4 regions of the Massilia sp. TWP1-3-3 genome follow, and region 4 is predicted to be linked to each of the others. Evidence: predicted binding sites of a transcription regulator. Region 4 holds the regulator's gene; each other region holds the start of a gene.
The links. The regulator sigma-54, encoded in region 4, starts transcription at its own class of promoters, with help from an activator protein. The targets are predictions, from matches to a motif close to TGGCANGNAANCTGCTTT.

Region 1 (4,157 bases), on a different contig from region 4:
CGGGTGGCAGTCTCGACGGCGGGGGAGATGACCGCGCCGGCTATACCTTGCGCGGCGGGCGCATGCTCACGACCGACAATTACGAGTGCACCTGGGACTTGTTCAAGTCGATTCCCTCGCTGCAGCACCCTGGCCAGTCAGTCTTCGACGAAACCATTGCGTTCAATCTTGAAAATATCCCGGAATCAAAGGCACGCTTGATCGACCGCAACCGATTCAAGGTTGATGTCTCGTCGATGGGGTTCAGCATGACGGACCGGCTGGAGCTGGTGCGCCTGAGCGAGTCCGATGAAGAAACATTGGGCACCAGCAGCATCACCGACTGGCTGTCGCCGGAATTCTTTGAGACCAAGTTCTGGTTCATGTGGGCGACCACGTTCGCATTCCAGCCGTGGCATAGCGCAGTCGAATTCAAGCGCTACCTGCATCGCTTCATGAAGGAATTTTCCCGTATTGAAACGCTGGCCGGGGTCAAGCGCACGGTCTACAACCAGTTCGATTCGCTGGTGCGCCCGCTGCTCGCCTGGCTCAAGGACAAGGGCGTCGTGTTTGTCATGGACTGCACCGTCACGGACCTGGCGATGGCAACCGGCGCCGACGGCAAATGGGTTGTGACCGGCATTGAATGCCAGCGCGAAGGCGCCGTCGAGATGCTGCCGGTGGCGCCGGACGATCTGGTATTTTTCCAGAACGGTTCGATGACCGATGCGTCCAGCTACGGTGCGATGGATCGCCCACCTGCGCACTTGACCAAGAAGGACAGTGGCGGCTGGGCATTGTGGGAAAAACTGTCCCAGGGCCGCCCGGAATTTGGCAACCCGGCCGCCTTCAATTCCAGCATTCCGGAATCGTATTGGGCGTCATTTACCGTCACCTTGAAAGACCCCGTGTTTTTCGACCAGATGGAAAAATTTACAGGCAACCGCGCCGGTACCGGCGGCTTGGTGACGTTCAAGGATTCTAACTGGTTCATGTCGGTCGTGCTGGCCCATCAGCCACACTTTATCGGGCAGCCCGAAGGAACCCAGGTGTTCTGGGGGTATGCGCTGCACCCGGACCGTATCGGCGACTTCGTCGCCAAGCCCATGGCCGAATGCAGTGGCGCGGAAATCTTGCAGGAACTGTGCGGACACCTGAACTTTGACCAGTCGGTGATGGCGAGCGCCACCTGCATTCCTTGCCGCATGCCGTACATCACCAGCATGTTCATGCCGCGCGCCCTGGCCGACCGGCCGCTGCCGGTTCCCCGCAATTCCAACAACCTCGCTTTCGTGAGCCAGTTTGTCGAAATTGCCGACGATGTTGTCTTTACCGTGGAGTACTCGGTGCGCGCGGCGCAGATGGCCGTCTACCAGTTGCTTGACGTGGCGCGCGAAGTGCCGCCCGTCACGCCGCACGACGCGTCGCTCAAGGTCAAGCTGGAGGCGCTGATCAAGGCATTCTGATTGCACGGCGGGCTGCACCAACACCGCTGAATTCTCCCGGTTTTGGTGCGATTCGATTGTTTCCGGCGCGCATCTTGCTGGCACGGTTCTTGTTATACTTATCATGAACCCAACGGAGATACGCTGACATGGTGCATTTTTATAATGAAATGATGGCCGATGAGTCGGCCACATCGGTGCGTGAACACTACCGCGAGTTCGACGCCTGGCTGTGCCGGCAAACGCCCGAACACATCGAACGCAAACGCGCCGAGGCCGACCTGACGTTTCGCCGGGTGGGCATTACCTTTGCAGTGTACGGCGACGATGCCGGCACCGAGCGCCTGATACCGTTTGACACTATTCCGCGCATCATTCCGGCGCATGAATGGCGCGCTTTGCAGGCGGGCCTGGTGCAGCGCGTCAAGGCCTTGAATATGTTCGTGCACGACATTTATCACGACCAGAATATCATCAAGGCCGGCATCATTCCGGCCGAGCAAATCTACAAGAACGCCCAGTACCGTCCGGAAATGCAGGGCATCAATGTTACTTCCAATATCTACGCCCACATTGCCGGCGTCGATATCGTGCGCGCCGGGGCGGGCGAATTCTACGTGCTCGAAGATAATTTGCGCGTGCCTTCCGGCGTGTCGTACATGCTGGAAGACCGCAAGATGATGATGCGGCTGTTCCCTGAACTGTTTGCCCGCAACCGCATCGCGCCGGTCGACCATTATCCGGACATGCTGCTCGAAAACCTGCGCTCGGTGGCGCCGTCCGGCGCTTCCGACCCGACCATTGTCGTCATGACGCCGGGCATGTACAACTCCGCTTACTTCGAGCATGCTTTCCTGGCCCAGCAAATGGGCGTGGAGCTGGTCGAGGGCAAGGATCTGTTTGTCAGCAACAACGCCGTGTACATGCGCACCATCCGCGGCCCATGCCGGGTTGACGTGATTTACCGGCGGATGGACGACAATTTCCTCGACCCGCTCGCTTTCCGCTCCGATTCGGCACTGGGCGTGCCCGGCTTGCTGTCGGTCTACCGCGCCGGGCGCGTGACGCTGGCCAATGCGATCGGTACCGGCGTGGCCGACGACAAGTCGATTTATCCCTTTGTGCCGGACATGATCCGTTTCTACCTGTCCGAGCAAGCACTGCTCAACAACGTGCCCACGTACCAGTGCCGCAAGGCCGAAGACCTCGCTTACACGCTGGCCCACCTGCCCGAACTGGTCGTCAAGGAAGTGCACGGCGCGGGCGGCTACGGCATGCTGGTGGGCCCCGCTTCCACCAAGGCGCAGATCGCGGAGTTTCGCGAACGCCTGATCGCCAAGCCCGACGGCTACATTGCCCAGCCGACCTTGGCGCTGTCATCCTGTCCCACCTATGTTGAAAACGGCATCGCGCCGCGCCACATCGATTTGCGTCCGTTTGTCCTGTCCGGGAAAACCATTTCCATGGTGCCGGGCGGCTTGACGCGGGTGGCGCTGCAAGAAGGCTCGCTGGTGGTCAATTCGTCGCAGGGCGGCGGCACCAAGGATACCTGGATACTGGAGAAATAATGCTCAGCCGAACCGCAGACCACCTGTACTGGATGGCGCGCTACACCGAACGCGCGGAAAACACGGCGCGCATGCTCGACGTGGCGGTGCAGACGTCGATGCTGCCGCAGTCGGCGCAAGAGGCGGACGTCGCCTGGCGTGCCATGCTGAGCATTTCCGAACTCGAGGCAGCGTTCGACGCGCGCTATGACGTGCTCGACCCTAAAACCGTGCTGGCGTTCATGGTGAGCGACCCGGACAATCCATCGTCCATCGCTTCCTGCCTGACCGGTGCGCGGGAAAATGCACGCGCGGTGCGCGGCAAGCTGACCACCGAGGTATGGGAAACCCAGAACACGACCTGGCTCGACATGCAAAAGCGCCTCGAGTCGGGCAATTTCGAGAACGATCCAAGCGAATTTTTCGAATGGGTCAAATACCGTTCGCACCTGTCGCGTGGCGTGACAGTGGGCACCATGCTGACCGACGAGGCGATGTACTTCATTCGCCTGGGCACTTTTTTGGAGCGTGCCGACAACACGGCGCGCATTCTGGACGTCAAGTACCTGGCAGCCAAGGCGAACGAGGACGGCGAGGCATTGAACCAGCGTGACTTTTATTACTGGGCGGCGCTGCTGCGTTCGGTATCGGCCTTTGAAATCTACCGCAAGGTGTACCGCGATGTCATCACGCCGGAACGCGTGGCGGAATTGTTGATGTTGCGCGGCGACATGCCCCGCTCGCTGCTGGCCTGCATGGACCAGGTTGTTGCCAACTTGAAATGGGTGCACAACGACGTGTCGGGCGACACCGAGCGCATGGCCGGCAAGATCCACGCGGAACTACAGTTCGCCCGCATCGACGATATTCTCGCAGCGGGCTTGCACGACACCCTGACCGATTTCATGGAACGCATCTTTGAACTGGGCAACCGGATCAGCCGCGATTTCCTCGTTCCCCTGGCGGCCTGACATGCAATTATCCATTCGTCACGAAACCTCCTACAGCTACACGGTCGCCCAGGCCTACAGCATCCAGCAACTGCACCTGACGCCGCGGGCCGAAGCGCAGCAGCGCGTCTTGTCCTGGCGTATCAGTACGCCGGGAAATTGCCAGGCTTATACCGATGCCTACGGCAATCTGTCGCACATGCTGACGCTCAACGAACCGCACCGGGAAGTGAACA
Region 2 (4,157 bases), on a different contig from region 4:
TTTCGTTTCGAGTTAGGCAATCCATACTTGAATCAGTTCTGTACGCCAGGCGGCAGAACCAGATCGCTGTCCGCCTGAAAAGCGGGTTGCTATGACTACGACGTTCGACGCGTCGCCAAATCGACACGCCAGGCGACAAATACTTGAAAGGTTTTTTTACCGGCCCCACGCCTGCGGCGCAACGCTGCCCAGGGCCTTGAACGCCGGCCGGCAAAACAGGTAGCCCTGCATCAGGCTGATGCCGGCCGCGCGCAGGCAGTCGCGTTCGGCCGCCGTTTCGATGCCCTCGGCCAGCACCCGGATGCCGAGTGCGCCGCAAATGGCTACGATGCCGTTGACGATGGCGCGCTTGGGCGCGCTGCTGTCAATGTCGCGCACCAGGTCCATGTCGATCTTGATAATGTCGGGCTGGAATTCGGCCAGCAAATTCAGGCCTGCGTACCCGGCGCCAAAATCGTCGATGGCCGTGTGAAACCCGAAGCGCCGGTATTCCTGGAAGATATTGACCAGATGGGGACGGTCCATCACCTGCTCGCCTTCCGTGACCTCGAAGATGATGCGTTCGATCGGAAAGCCATATTCAAGGGCGGCGGCCAAGGTACTACGGATGCAAGCTTCGGGACGGTACACCGCATTCGGCAGAAAATTGATCGACAGCAGTTCCTGCATGCCAAGTTCGGCCGCGCCCCGGATCGCCTTGACCCGGCACGCCTGGTCAAACTGGTAACGATTACTGTCGTCAACCTGGGACAAAACGCTGAAGGCGGACTCGCCCTGCGGCCCGCGTACCAGCGCCTCGTGGGCGTAGATGGTGTGGCTGTCGAGGTCGACAATGGGCTGATAGGCGTAGGCGAAGTCAAAGCCAAGCTCGCCGTCGGTGCGGCAGGCCTTGCATCCAGGCGTTGATGCGTCTTCATTGCCGGAATGAATGGGAATCATGAACAGCCTGTCACAGAAACTGAAAGAATAACTATAACTGATCGCCGCGTTCGGCGGTACGCCGGCAGAGTGAACAGGAACGCCGCTAGTCTTCGGCGCGGCTGCGCTGGTAGCGCGGCAGGCCGTCGCCAAGTTGCAGCCACGGCACCTGGCTGGCGATAAAGGAGTGGTCCTGCGGTTCGACCCCGGTGTACACGTCCAGGCTGCAGGTGGTCAGGTCGACTTCGTCGGCACTGACGTCGTCGGAAAACGTCAGCTGGGTGCCGCAGTGGCCGCAAAACGCGCGGGTGTCGTGCTGGCTGGAACGAAACAGCGTGGGACTGCCCTTGGTAAAGCGAAACGCGTTCGCCGGTACGCTGACCCAGGCCACGCATGGCGCGCCGGTTGTGCCCCGGCAAATGGTGCAGTGGCACATGGTACGGTTTATTGCGTTGCCCGCAGCTTGATACTTGATCGCCTGGCAATAGCATCCTCCGGTCAGCATGATGGCGCCCCCTTTCAGAGTTTGACTGCGTTCCTTGCCGCCTATCCTAACGCCTGTCGGAATTATTGACAGATCGGGGCGAGATATCCGCGTATCCCACCTAGCTTGTTGATTTTGCTGACAAATTTACAATGGCACGGATATTGCTTGCGCGAAATATGACTAAATCTCTTACCAAGAAAGTTTCCAATGACCATCAAGTCACTCTTGCAGCGTGCCCTTTTCATCGGTGCAATGGCCGCCTGCAGCGTATCGGCCGCCGCCCCGATTTCGATCGACTATACTTTTTCACCTGTGACGGTCGTTTTCAACGGCACGCTGCAATCGACCGGCGCCTTTACCATGTCGATCAAGACCGACACCGACACCCCTAATCTGGGCAGCGGCTTTGGCGATTTCCAGAATGCGTATGCGGCTGAGGTTTACATTACCGCCGCTGCACTGGGCCTGGACAACGCGCACGTCACCAACCCGACCCAGCTCTATTTTGGCGGCACGGTGTTCGGCTTCAAGGTTGACGACTTTGGCACCATCCTCACCGGTTATGCCGGCACCCAGCTCAGTTTCGGCTACGCCTTTGACTTGTCGACACTTGTTGTGCCGCAAGGGCCGGTCTTGATGAGAGGTACCGAGGTGCGCACCAGCACCGCCATCAACTTCGACAACGGCAGCATGTTTGACGCCGGCCAGCTTGTATCGTTCACTAACCAGACCAATACCGCCACGGTCACCGGCCTGGTTGACGTTCCCGAGCCATCGTCGCTGGCCTTGTCCGCGCTGGCGATCATCGCGCTGGCCCGGCTGCGCCGCCGCCGCGCCTGATCTTAGCTAATCGGCAGTTTTTGCGCGGCAGCCTGCACGGCAGTTTGCGCGGCTTACTTGCCGATGCAAAATCGGCTGAAGATCACTCCCAGCAAGTCGTCCGAGGAAAACTCTCCGGTAATGCTGGACAGTTGCAGCTGTGCCAGGCGCAGCTCCTCGGCGAACAAGTCGAGCGACTGGTCGCTCTGGGCCGCGTGTTCGGCGGCCAGCTCCAGATGCCGGCGCGCCGAACGCAGTGCGATCAAGTGCCGCTCGCGCGCCAGAAACAGCGATTCGCCGGTCTGCTGCCAGCCGGCGATGCGCAGCAGTTCGGCGCGCAAGAGGTCAATGCCCTCGTGCTCCTGCGCCGACAAATAGACATGGGTCGCATCGTCCTGGGCATCGACCGAAGCCTTGTGGCCCGACAGGTCGATTTTGTTCCAGATGCGCACCACCGGTATGCCTTCAGGAAAGGCTGCCACGATATCCTCGTCGGCGCGCGCCGGCCCGATGCCCGCATCGAGCAAGTGCATGATCACGTCCGCCTTGCCCACCTCCAGCCATGTGCGTTCGATGCCGATGCGCTCGACGACGTCAACCGCATGGTCGATCACCCGGATGCCGGCGGTGTCGATGATATTAAGCGGGATACCCTCGATCTGAATGGTTTCGCTGACCTTGTCGCGCGTGGTGCCGGCCACCGGCGTGACGATGGCCACGTCGGCTCCGGCCAAGGCGTTGAGCAATGACGACTTGCCCACGTTGGGCTGGCCCACCAGCACCACGTTGAGTCCCTCGCGCAGCAGCGCGCCCTGGGCCGCCTTCTGGAACACCGCTTCCAGCGACGCGATGATCACGGCCAGCTGGCCGCGCGCGTCGGATTTTTCGAGGAAGTCGATTTCTTCTTCCGGGAAGTCGAGCGTGGCTTCGACGAGCATGCGCAGGCCGGTGGTTTGCTCGACCAGCGCATGGATGGTGCGCGAAAATTCGCCCGACAACGATTGCGTGGCCGAGCGCGCGGCCGCTTCCGTGGAGGCGTCGATCAGGTCGGCCACGGCTTCGGCCTGGGCCAGGTCGAGCTTGTCGTTGAGGTAGGCGCGGCGCGTGAATTCGCCCGGTTCGGCCAGGCGCAGGCCGGCGCCGGCGCCCGCCTCGAGCACGCGCGCGAGCAGCATTTGCAGCACCACCGGGCCGCCGTGGCCCTGCAGTTCGAGCACATCTTCGCCGGTGTAGGAATGGGGACCCTTGAAGTAGATCGCGATGCCCTGGTCGATGACCATGCCGTCGGCTTGCCGGAACGGCAGGTAGGTGGCGTGGCGCGGCGCCAGCGTCGCGCCCGGGAACAGCGCGACCAGCAGCGGCGCGAGCGACTTGCCGGAGGCGCGCACGACGCCGATGCCGCCGCGGCCCGGGGCGGTGGCGATGGCGGCGATGGGGGAGGTGTCGAGTTTCATGAGGGGATTGTAAGTTAGAAATGCAAAAGCCCGTGCGGGGCACGGGCTTGATTGTTGGCCCAACCAACATCGTCCCCGCGCACGCGGGGACCCATAGGACAGTTGCTCAGGTGAGCCGTTCTATGGCCCCCCGCGTACGCGAGGACGATGGGTGGCGTTTACTTTTTGACGGTCGTCGCCGCGACTTCGAACTTCTTGGTAATCACATACTGCTGCGCGATCGACAAGATGTTGTTCACCACCCAGTACAGCACCAGGCCGGACGGAAAGAACACGAACATCACCGAAAAAATCAGCGGCATGAACAGCATCATCTTGGCCTGCATCGGATCGGCGGGCGCCGGATTGAGCTTAGTCGTGATGAACATCGAAATCGCGTACAGCACCGGCAGGATGAAATACGGGTCCGGCGCCGTCAAGTCCTGGATCCAGCCCACCCACGGCGCGCCGCGCATTTCGGCCGACGCCTGCAGCACCCA
Region 3 (4,157 bases), on a different contig from region 4:
AGGACGTCCACCCCGTCACCGAGCGCGGCATTGTAGCCGGCGCCGCCCGGCACGGCCTGGGCCGCGATCGCATACTGGGCGTTGCGGTTGCAGATGTGCGAAAACGTCGTGGCCGGCGTGGCATGGGTCAGTTCGGTGGTGGTGATGGCGCCCACGGCCTTGCCCTTGGCCTTGGCCAGTTCCAGGATGGTGGGCACGGCCACGCCGTTGCCGCTGGCGGCGCAGTTGTTCACGCCCAGGTTGCCGTTGGCGTCTTTGCCCGGCGGCGTCGCCTGGGTGGCCGCCGACATCGAAATCACCTCGTTGTTCATTTTCACGCCCGTCATGTAGGCGGCCATCGACGGTGCGCTGTCGGTGGTCTGGGCGTCGTTCGAGTACGTCTTGATGCGCGCGCTGCGTTCCAGCTTGTCCATGGTGAGCGAGCCATCCTCGCCGTACTTGTAGATGCGCGAAGCGGTGACGGTGGTCGGGCCCATGCCGTCGCCCAGGAAAAAGATCACGTTTTTCGCTTCGCCGGCCGCTTGCGCAGCGCCAAAGGAGAGCAGCAAGGCCGCCGATAACAGGGTGCGTTTCATGTGTAGGTTCCTTTGCATAATCAGTTACAGACCGGCCGCGGTCTTGACCAGGCCGAATACTTTGGTGTTGTCGATGGTGCCGCTGAAGGTGTCGGCGCCCTTGCCCACCGCGCCCAGGAAGACGTCGGCGCCGCCGTGGGTTTCGCTGCCCACCGCCATGCGCACCACGGCTTCCTGGTGATAGGTGGCCGCGCCGGTCACGCTCTCGTCCATGGCTGTCACGGCAGCGCGGCTGGACTGGGTCCGGTTCTCGCCATTGCCAAAGCCGATGATCGAATACGGCGCGCCATCGAGGTCTTTTTCAACGGCGCCGCTGACGTAGTTCTTGACCACGCCCAGCACGCCCGGATTGCCGGCCGCGGTCTTGCCGGTGCGTTTGGCGTAGCCGTTGAGCACCAGCGTATGGTCATGGTCGGCGGTAACGACCAGCAGCGTATTTTTCAATTCAGGGTCAGTCACGCGCGCCTTGGCCAGCGCCGCCTTGATGGCGTTATCGAACGCAACGGTGTCTTGCAGTGCCTTTTTTGCCGTGGTTTCGTGCAGCGCATGGTCGATGCGTCCGCCTTCGACCATCAGGAAGTAACCCTTGCCATTCTTTTGCAGCACGTCCATCGCCTTGGTCGTCATCTCGGCCAGGCTCGGTTCCTTGGCCGGGTCGCGGTCCAGGTCATAGCTCATGTGGCTGGAAGTGAACAGCGCCAGTACGCGCTCGGCCTTGGCCGGGTCAATCGCCGTGAACTCGGTGCTGTTACTGGCATACGCGTAGTTTTTCGCCTTCATCTCGGCCACCAGGTCGCGCCCGTCGGCGCGCTTGCCGCCATCTTTGAAGGGGAGGAAGAACTGGCGTCCGCCGCCGATCAGCACGTCCAGGCCGGTGCTGCCGAGCGCGGCGTTGTAGCCGGTCCCGCCGGGAACGGCAGCGGCGGCGATATCGTTTTCCAGGTCGCGGTGGCAAATATGCGCATAGGTCGCCGCCGGCGTGGCGTGGGTCACGCGCGCGGTGCTCACCACGCCGGTCGACAAGCCCTTGGCCTTGGCCAGTTCGAGCAGCGTGGTCACGGGCGTGCCGTTCTTGCTGCCGCAGTTGTTCGTCAGTTTGTTGCCGTTGGCGTCAGGCAGCGGGTCCAGCGCGAGCGTGTCGGCCGACATCGACAGCACTTCATTGTTCATCTTCACGCCGGTCATGTAGGCGGCCATCGACGGGGCGCTGTCGGTGACCTGGGCGTCGTTCGAGAACGTCTTGACGAAGGCGGTTTCCGGCAGCGTGTCCATGGTCAGCTCGCCATCTTCGCCCACGGCGTAGATGCGCGCGGCCGTCATGGTCGTCATGCCCATGCCGTCGCCGAGGAAGAAGATGACATTCTTGGGGGGAGCGACGGCGACAGGCGGGGCCTGGGGTGCATCGTTTGGCGAACAGGCGCCCAGCAGGGCTGCGGTTGCCGCGCCGACGGCGGCGATGAGAAGTCCATTGCGTAACATGTTGTCAGTCCCGGAGTTGAAAACCGGGAGTCTGACAAGGCTATGTTACGGGCTGATGAAACGCAGCTGCGCACGCGCGGCTGCCTGCCGCAGGCTGGCCGAGACGCGGGATGCTGTCGGAAAACTTTACATATGGGACCGGCAAATTATTGCCGCTTGGCCCAAGCCGTTGATTTTTCGAAACAATTTTTAACCGGCACGTTAATTGCTTATAGTAAATTATCTTTATCTATCCTGGAGCATCACATGTTGTTGAAAAGTCTGTTCGCCGCTCTGAGCCTTACCGCTGCCGTTGGCGCGACCGCCGCACCGATCGTGAACGGCGACTTTGAAGCCGGCCTTGCCGGCTGGACCACCACCGGCAATGTGGCGCAGGCTTACCAGGTCGGCGGCGCCTTCTGGTTCGGCGCGGGCAGCAGTGCCCAGAACGGTAACTTTGCAGTGGCGTTCAATGCAGGCGACCAAGCCCCGAACGGCACGCTTGCGCAAAGCTTTGCCACCAACAGCGGCGCCACCTACGTGGTCAAGTTCGACTTTGGCGCGAGCAACTGCGGCGCGTACAGCTGCGGTCAATCGCTGCGCGCGTCGGCCCTCGGCAACGACGGCGTTGCCCTGCTGTCGTCGATGACGGCGGTCGGCGCGTCGGCAGGTCCACTGGCGTCGTACACCTTTGATTTTGTTGCCAACGGCGCCACGACCACCCTGCGCTTTTCAGACATCGCCGGCAACGACACCGTCTGGCTCGACGGCGTTCTGGACAACGTCAACGTGCAAGCAGTACCGGAACCGGGATCGCTGGCCTTGCTGGGCCTGGGTCTGTTCGCCATTGCTGCCCGCCGTCGCCGCAAGTAAGTAAGTAAGTAAGTAAGTAAGTAAGCAGAACGCAAGGCCGGCGCTTGCGCGCCGCGACAAAAAACCCCATGGCCCGCCAAGGACCATGGGGTTTTTTTATCGCCCGCGCTGCGACTAAGGTGCAGGTTGCACCGGCTTGAGCAGGTTCGCCAGCGCCACGTACTGCGCCAGAGCCACCGTCTCGGGCCGGGTCGACGGATCGACGCCGCAGTCCGTCAGCTGCTGCTCGGTGAACATCCCGGCCAGGCAGTTGCGGATCACCTTGCGGCGCTGCGAGAAAGCTTTCATCACCACCGCCGCCAGCGTGGGTCCGTCGCACGCCATGCGGGTCGCGACCGGGATCATGCGCACGATGGCCGACTCCACCTGCGGCGGCGGATCGAACGCGGTGGGCGGCACGATGAACATCAACGTCATGTCGTAGCGCCACTGCAGCATCACCGACAGCCGCCCGTACGTCTTGCTGCCCGGCGCGGCCACCATGCGTTCGACCACTTCCTTTTGCAGCATGAAGTACTGGTCTTCGATCAGGTGCGCAAAGTCCGCCAGGTGAAACAACAGCGGGCTCGAGATGTTGTACGGCAGGTTGCCCACCACGCGCAACTTTTGCCCCGCCGGTACGGGAATCAGGCCGTAGTCGAACTTGAGCGCGTCGCCCGAGTGGATGGTCAGCTTCTCGGCCGGGAACTGCTGCTGCAGGCGCGCCACCAGGTCGCGGTCCAGCTCGACAACGTGCATGTGGCCCAGATGCTTGAGCAGCAGCGCCGTCATGGCCGCCAGGCCCGGGCCGATTTCAACCATGGTCTGGCCGCTGTGCGGTCCGATGGCGTCGATGATATCGTTGAGGACCATTTTATCGGTCAAAAAATTCTGGCCAAAACGCTTGCGTGCTACGTGTTTCATGATGTGCTTTTCTTGGTGCTGCTTTTGATGTTCAGGGCCATGGCAAGCGCGGTGCGGATCGCTTCTTCCATGCTGGTGCAGTCGGCCAGGCCAAAGCCGCGGGCGGCCAGGTCAAGCGCGGTGCCATGGTCGACCGAGGTGCGCACCAGCGGCAAGCCAAGCGTGATGTTCACGCCGCGCCCGAAGGTGGCGTGCTTGAGCACCGGCAGTCCCTGGTCGTGGTACATGGCCAGCACGCAGTCGGCGTCCTCCAGGTACTTGGGCTGGAACAGCGTGTCGGCCGGGTACGGGCCGCGCGCATCGATGCCGCGCGCGCGCGCCGCATCGATCGCCGGCCCGATGGTGTCG
Region 4 (4,157 bases):
GCAAAGACGTCGCTGTCCCCCGCCAGCGATTGCATGATGGCCGCCACGCTTGGCGCACTGAAATGGTGGTCGATCCGGCTGCGCTGCGCTTCCAGTTCACTGGCGCCGGCGAACCCCGCATACGGCGCGGCAAAATCTGCGATCATGGCGCGCAGCTCGGCCCCGGGCGTGCTGTCGATGCGTGCGGCCAGCGCGGCCATCTGCTCTTGCGGCACGAACACGTCGGCCAACCCCGCGTACAGGGCGTCGGCCGCGCCGACCGTCAGTCCGGTCAGGCCCAGGTAGTTGCCCAGCTGGCCAGGCGCGCGCGACAAAAAGTAGCTGCCGCCCACGTCCGGAAACAAGCCGATGTTTACTTCCGGCATCGCCATCTTGGTCTTCTCGGTGACGATGCGGATACGGCAGTCGGGCCCGCCCTGCGCAATGCCCATCCCGCCGCCCATGACCACGCCGTCCATCAGCGCCACGTAGGGCTTGGGATAGAAATGGATCAGGTGATTGAGCGCGTATTCTTCGGTAAAAAAGTCTTCCAGCAAGGCACTGCCGCCCATCGGGCTCTTGCCGCCCACCTCATGGAAAAAACGGATGTCGCCGCCGGCGCACAGCGCCTTGGGGCTGCTGCTGCCAAGCACGACCGCATCGACGGCGTCATCCGCGCGCCAGGCCTGCAGCACCGCCGTCAAGTCGCGCACCATCTGCAGCGACAGCGAATTAAGCGCTTTGGGACGGTCGAGGGTGATGATGCCGGTACGGTTGGCAACGCGGGTCTGGACGTATTCGCTCATGGAAGGCTGACAATAAATGGATAGACCCATATTTTAGCCTCCGCAGATGCAAAAAGGGCGCCGCAGGCGCCCTCGTGTCAAGAATCCCGGGCCTTAGATGGCTTCAGGGAGTTCTTCTTCAGGCAGGTGCTTGATGGCCTGGTGATTATGGTCCTGGACCTTGTCCTTGTACTTCATGACTTGACGGTCGAGCTTGTCGATCAGGGTGTCGATAGCGGCGTACAGGTCATGCGACAGGCTTTCTACATACACGGTCTTGCCCGACAGGCGAAGGTTGATTTCAGCCTTTTGTCGTTTTTCTTTTTCAGTCAGGTTATCCACGGTGAGGATCACGGCAATATCAATCACGTGATCGAAATGGCGCTTGACGCGCTCGAGCTTGGTTTGTACGTATTCACGGATGGCTGGGGTCACTTCGAGATGATGTCCGCTAATTGTGAGATTCATACACACTCCTAATAATGGTGTCACTTTCCGTTCGTGCGCGGCGCGCAGAGGAACGGCATAAAAATGCCGATTACAGACACTTCCTGAGGCTGACGGGCGGGATTTTGAGCGCTTCGCGGTACTTGGCAACGGTGCGGCGAGCGATGACCATACCCTGTTCCCCCAGCATGTCCGCAATCTTACTATCGGATAATGGATTTTTAGGGTCTTCTGCTCCTGTCAATTGCACGATGAGTGCACGAATCGCCGTGGAAGATGCTTCTCCCCCCGCTTCGGTGGCGACATGGCTACCGAAAAAGTATTTCAACTCAAACATGCCATGCGGGGTCAGCATGAATTTCTGAGTTGTTACACGAGAAATAGTACTCTCGTGTAGACCAAGTGTATCAGCTATTTCGCGCAGCACAAGGGGACGCATGGCTACCGCGCCATGGCTGAAGAAATTGCGCTGGCGCTCAACAATAGCCTCGGAGACACGCAAGATGGTGTCGAAGCGCTGGCGCATGTTTTTGATCAGCCACTTCGCTTCCTGCAACTGGGCGCCCATCTGGCCTTCGCCCTTGCCCTGCTTGAGCAGGCTCGCGTACATATTGTTCACGCGCAGGCGCGGCATCACGTCGTTGTTGAGCGAGACCGACCAGCCGCCCTTGGCCTTGCGCACAATCACGTCCGGGACCACGAAGTCCGACACATCGGAGGCGAACACGGCGCCCGGGTGCGGATTGCAGCGGCGGATGATGGTCTGCGCCTCGCGCAAGTCTTCGTCGTCGCAGTCGAGCGCTTTTTTCAGCTTGTTGAATTCACGCTGGGCGAACCAGGTCAGGTGCTTTTCGACGATGGCCAGCGCCATGCGGCGCGTCACCAGCGGCACGCCGCGCATGGCGCGAATCTGCAGCGCCAGGCACTCGGACGCATTGCGCGCGCCCACGCCGACCGGATCAAAACTTTGCAGCAGCGACAGCGCGGTCTTGAATTCATCGAAATCGATCTCGAGTTCTTCGGGCATGCGCGCATGGATTTCTTCCAGCGTCTCGGTCAGGTAGCCGTTGTCGTCGAGCGCGTCGACGATCAGTTCGACCAGCGCGCGGTCGCGCACTTCGAGCACCAGCACGCGCATCTGTTCCATCAGATGCTCGCGCAGGGTGGTCGCGCTGCCCTCGAGCTGCGGGCGCGAATCTTCGTCGTCGCTGCTCTTGGCGCGGCCCAGGTCACCCCACTCGCCGTCGTTGTCGTTGTTGTTGTCGTTGTTGCTGGCAGCTTCCCCCTCGGGTGCATCGGCGCTTTGGCCTTCGGCCGGCGCCGGTGCATCCTGCGCGCCCGGTTCGGGCGGCGCCTCGGCCGGCGTGGCGCTGCTGCCGATGGCGCCGTCGGCCAGCAGGCGCACCGAATGGTCGAGCGGATCGTCAAGCCGTTCGAGCAGCGGATTGTCGGTCAGGAGCTGTTCGAGTTCCTGGTGCAGTTCGAGCGTGGACAACTGCAGCAGGCGGATCGACTGCTGCAGCTGCGGCGTGAGCGCAAGGTGCTGCGAGGTGCGTAGTTGCAGGGATTGTTTCATCGGTTTGACCTGCTTACATCCGGAAGTGCTCACCCAGATAAACGCGGCGTACCGATTCGTCTGCGATGATGTCGTCCGGACGGCCAGAGGCCAGCACCGCACCCTGGTTGATGATGTAGGCACGGTCGCAAATGCCGAGCGTTTCGCGCACATTGTGGTCGGTGATCAAAACGCCGATGTCGCGCTCCTTCAGGAACCGCACGATGCGCTGGATCTCGATCACGGCGATCGGATCGACCCCGGCGAACGGTTCGTCGAGCAGCACAAAGCGCGGATTGGTGGCCAGCGCACGCGCGATTTCCACGCGCCGCCGCTCGCCGCCCGACAGCGACATGGCCGGGTTCTCGCGCAGCTTTTCGATCTGCAGGTCATGCAGCAGCGTGTCGAGCCGCTCCTTGAGTTCTGGTTTGCTCAGGCGCTTGCCGTTGACCTTTTGCAGTTCCAGCACGGCGAGGATGTTTTCTTCGACCGTCAGGCGCCGAAACACCGACGCTTCCTGCGGCAGGTACGACAGGCCGAGCGCGGCGCGCCGGTGAATCGGCAGGCTGGAGATATCCACGCCGCTGATGTCGATCGAGCCGGCATCCGACGGCACCAGGCCCACGATCATGTAGAACGAGGTGGTCTTGCCGGCGCCGTTGGGCCCCAGCAGGCCGACTACCTCGCCGCATTCAACCTGCAGCGATACGTCGCGCACGACCAGTTTTTTGCCGTAGCTTTTCTGCAGGCCGCGCACGATCAGCGTGCTGCCACAAGCTTTCGGTTCGATCATGGCATGCCCGTCGGAGCTGGCGTGCCAGTCGGCCCCGTTGGCGCAGTTGGCGCGGTTGGCGCCGGCGCGGCGCGCGGCTTGCGCGGCGCGATGATCAGCTGGCCGCGGCCCTCGCCCGGCTTGCTCGCGCCGCTGGCGTCGTTACGGGCGGTGAATACCTCGCGCATGCTGTCGTACGAAATGAATTCGCTCTTGATTTCGTCGGTCATGGTGCTGCCCTCGATCTGGCGGATATGCGCGCTGCCGAACAGCTTGACGACGCCGCTGCGCTCGTCGTATTCGATGCGCTGCGCATTGCCTTCGACCCACAGCTCGGGGCCGCCGTCGCGCTTTTGGCGAAACGTCGCCATCTTGCCGGGCACGCCCGTGAGCGTCACCTGCATGTCTTCTTCGGGACTGGTCTTGATCACCGCTTTTTCAGCGCGCAGCACCAGCGTGCCCTTAGTGACGACGATGTTGCCGGTAACGATGGTGACCTGGGCGACTTCGTCCACCAGCAGCGTGCCGTAGTCGATTACCGCGCGCTTGCCGGCGTCGGCTTTCTCGGCCGAGGCGCCCAGCGCCACTAGGCCAAACACTGCAATTGCTATTATTTTTT

Region 1: ACP7D4_RS26170 (circularly permuted type 2 ATP-grasp protein) is a predicted target of sigma-54. The motif match lies at 1,524-1,541, and genes of this name have one in related genera.
Region 2: ACP7D4_RS18090 (PEP-CTERM sorting domain-containing protein) is a predicted target of sigma-54. The motif match lies at 1,556-1,573, and genes of this name have one in related genera.
Region 3: ACP7D4_RS09085 (PEP-CTERM sorting domain-containing protein) is a predicted target of sigma-54. The motif match lies at 2,249-2,266, and genes of this name have one in related genera.

What each region holds. Positions count from the first base shown of each region.
Region 1 covers NZ_JAFCWX010000048.1:3,444-7,600, forward strand. The annotation lists gene ACP7D4_RS26165 (oleate hydratase) at 1-1,445, shown strand, start outside; gene ACP7D4_RS26170 (circularly permuted type 2 ATP-grasp protein) at 1,574-2,992, shown strand; gene ACP7D4_RS26175 (alpha-E domain-containing protein) at 2,992-3,942, shown strand; gene ACP7D4_RS26180 (transglutaminase family protein) at 3,944-4,157, shown strand, end outside.
Region 2 covers NZ_JAFCWX010000019.1:19,726-23,882, forward strand. The annotation lists gene ACP7D4_RS18080 (EAL domain-containing protein) at 157-939, opposite strand; gene ACP7D4_RS18085 (GFA family protein) at 1,025-1,423, opposite strand; gene ACP7D4_RS18090 (PEP-CTERM sorting domain-containing protein) at 1,613-2,245, shown strand; gene mnmE (tRNA uridine-5-carboxymethylaminomethyl(34) synthesis GTPase MnmE) at 2,299-3,678, opposite strand; gene yidC (membrane protein insertase YidC) at 3,837-4,157, opposite strand, start outside.
Region 3 covers NZ_JAFCWX010000007.1:140,885-145,041, forward strand. The annotation lists gene ACP7D4_RS09075 (alkaline phosphatase) at 1-575, opposite strand, end outside; gene ACP7D4_RS09080 (alkaline phosphatase) at 600-2,054, opposite strand; gene ACP7D4_RS09085 (PEP-CTERM sorting domain-containing protein) at 2,301-2,906, shown strand; gene rsmA (16S rRNA (adenine(1518)-N(6)/adenine(1519)-N(6))-dimethyltransferase RsmA) at 3,021-3,809, opposite strand; gene pdxA (4-hydroxythreonine-4-phosphate dehydrogenase PdxA) at 3,806-4,157, opposite strand, start outside.
Region 4 covers NZ_JAFCWX010000001.1:198,221-202,377, forward strand. The annotation lists gene ACP7D4_RS00915 (enoyl-CoA hydratase/isomerase family protein) at 1-785, opposite strand, end outside; gene hpf (ribosome hibernation-promoting factor, HPF/YfiA family) at 879-1,232, opposite strand; gene ACP7D4_RS00925 (RNA polymerase factor sigma-54) at 1,303-2,787, opposite strand; gene lptB (LPS export ABC transporter ATP-binding protein) at 2,801-3,559, opposite strand; gene lptA (lipopolysaccharide transport periplasmic protein LptA) at 3,556-4,157, opposite strand, start outside.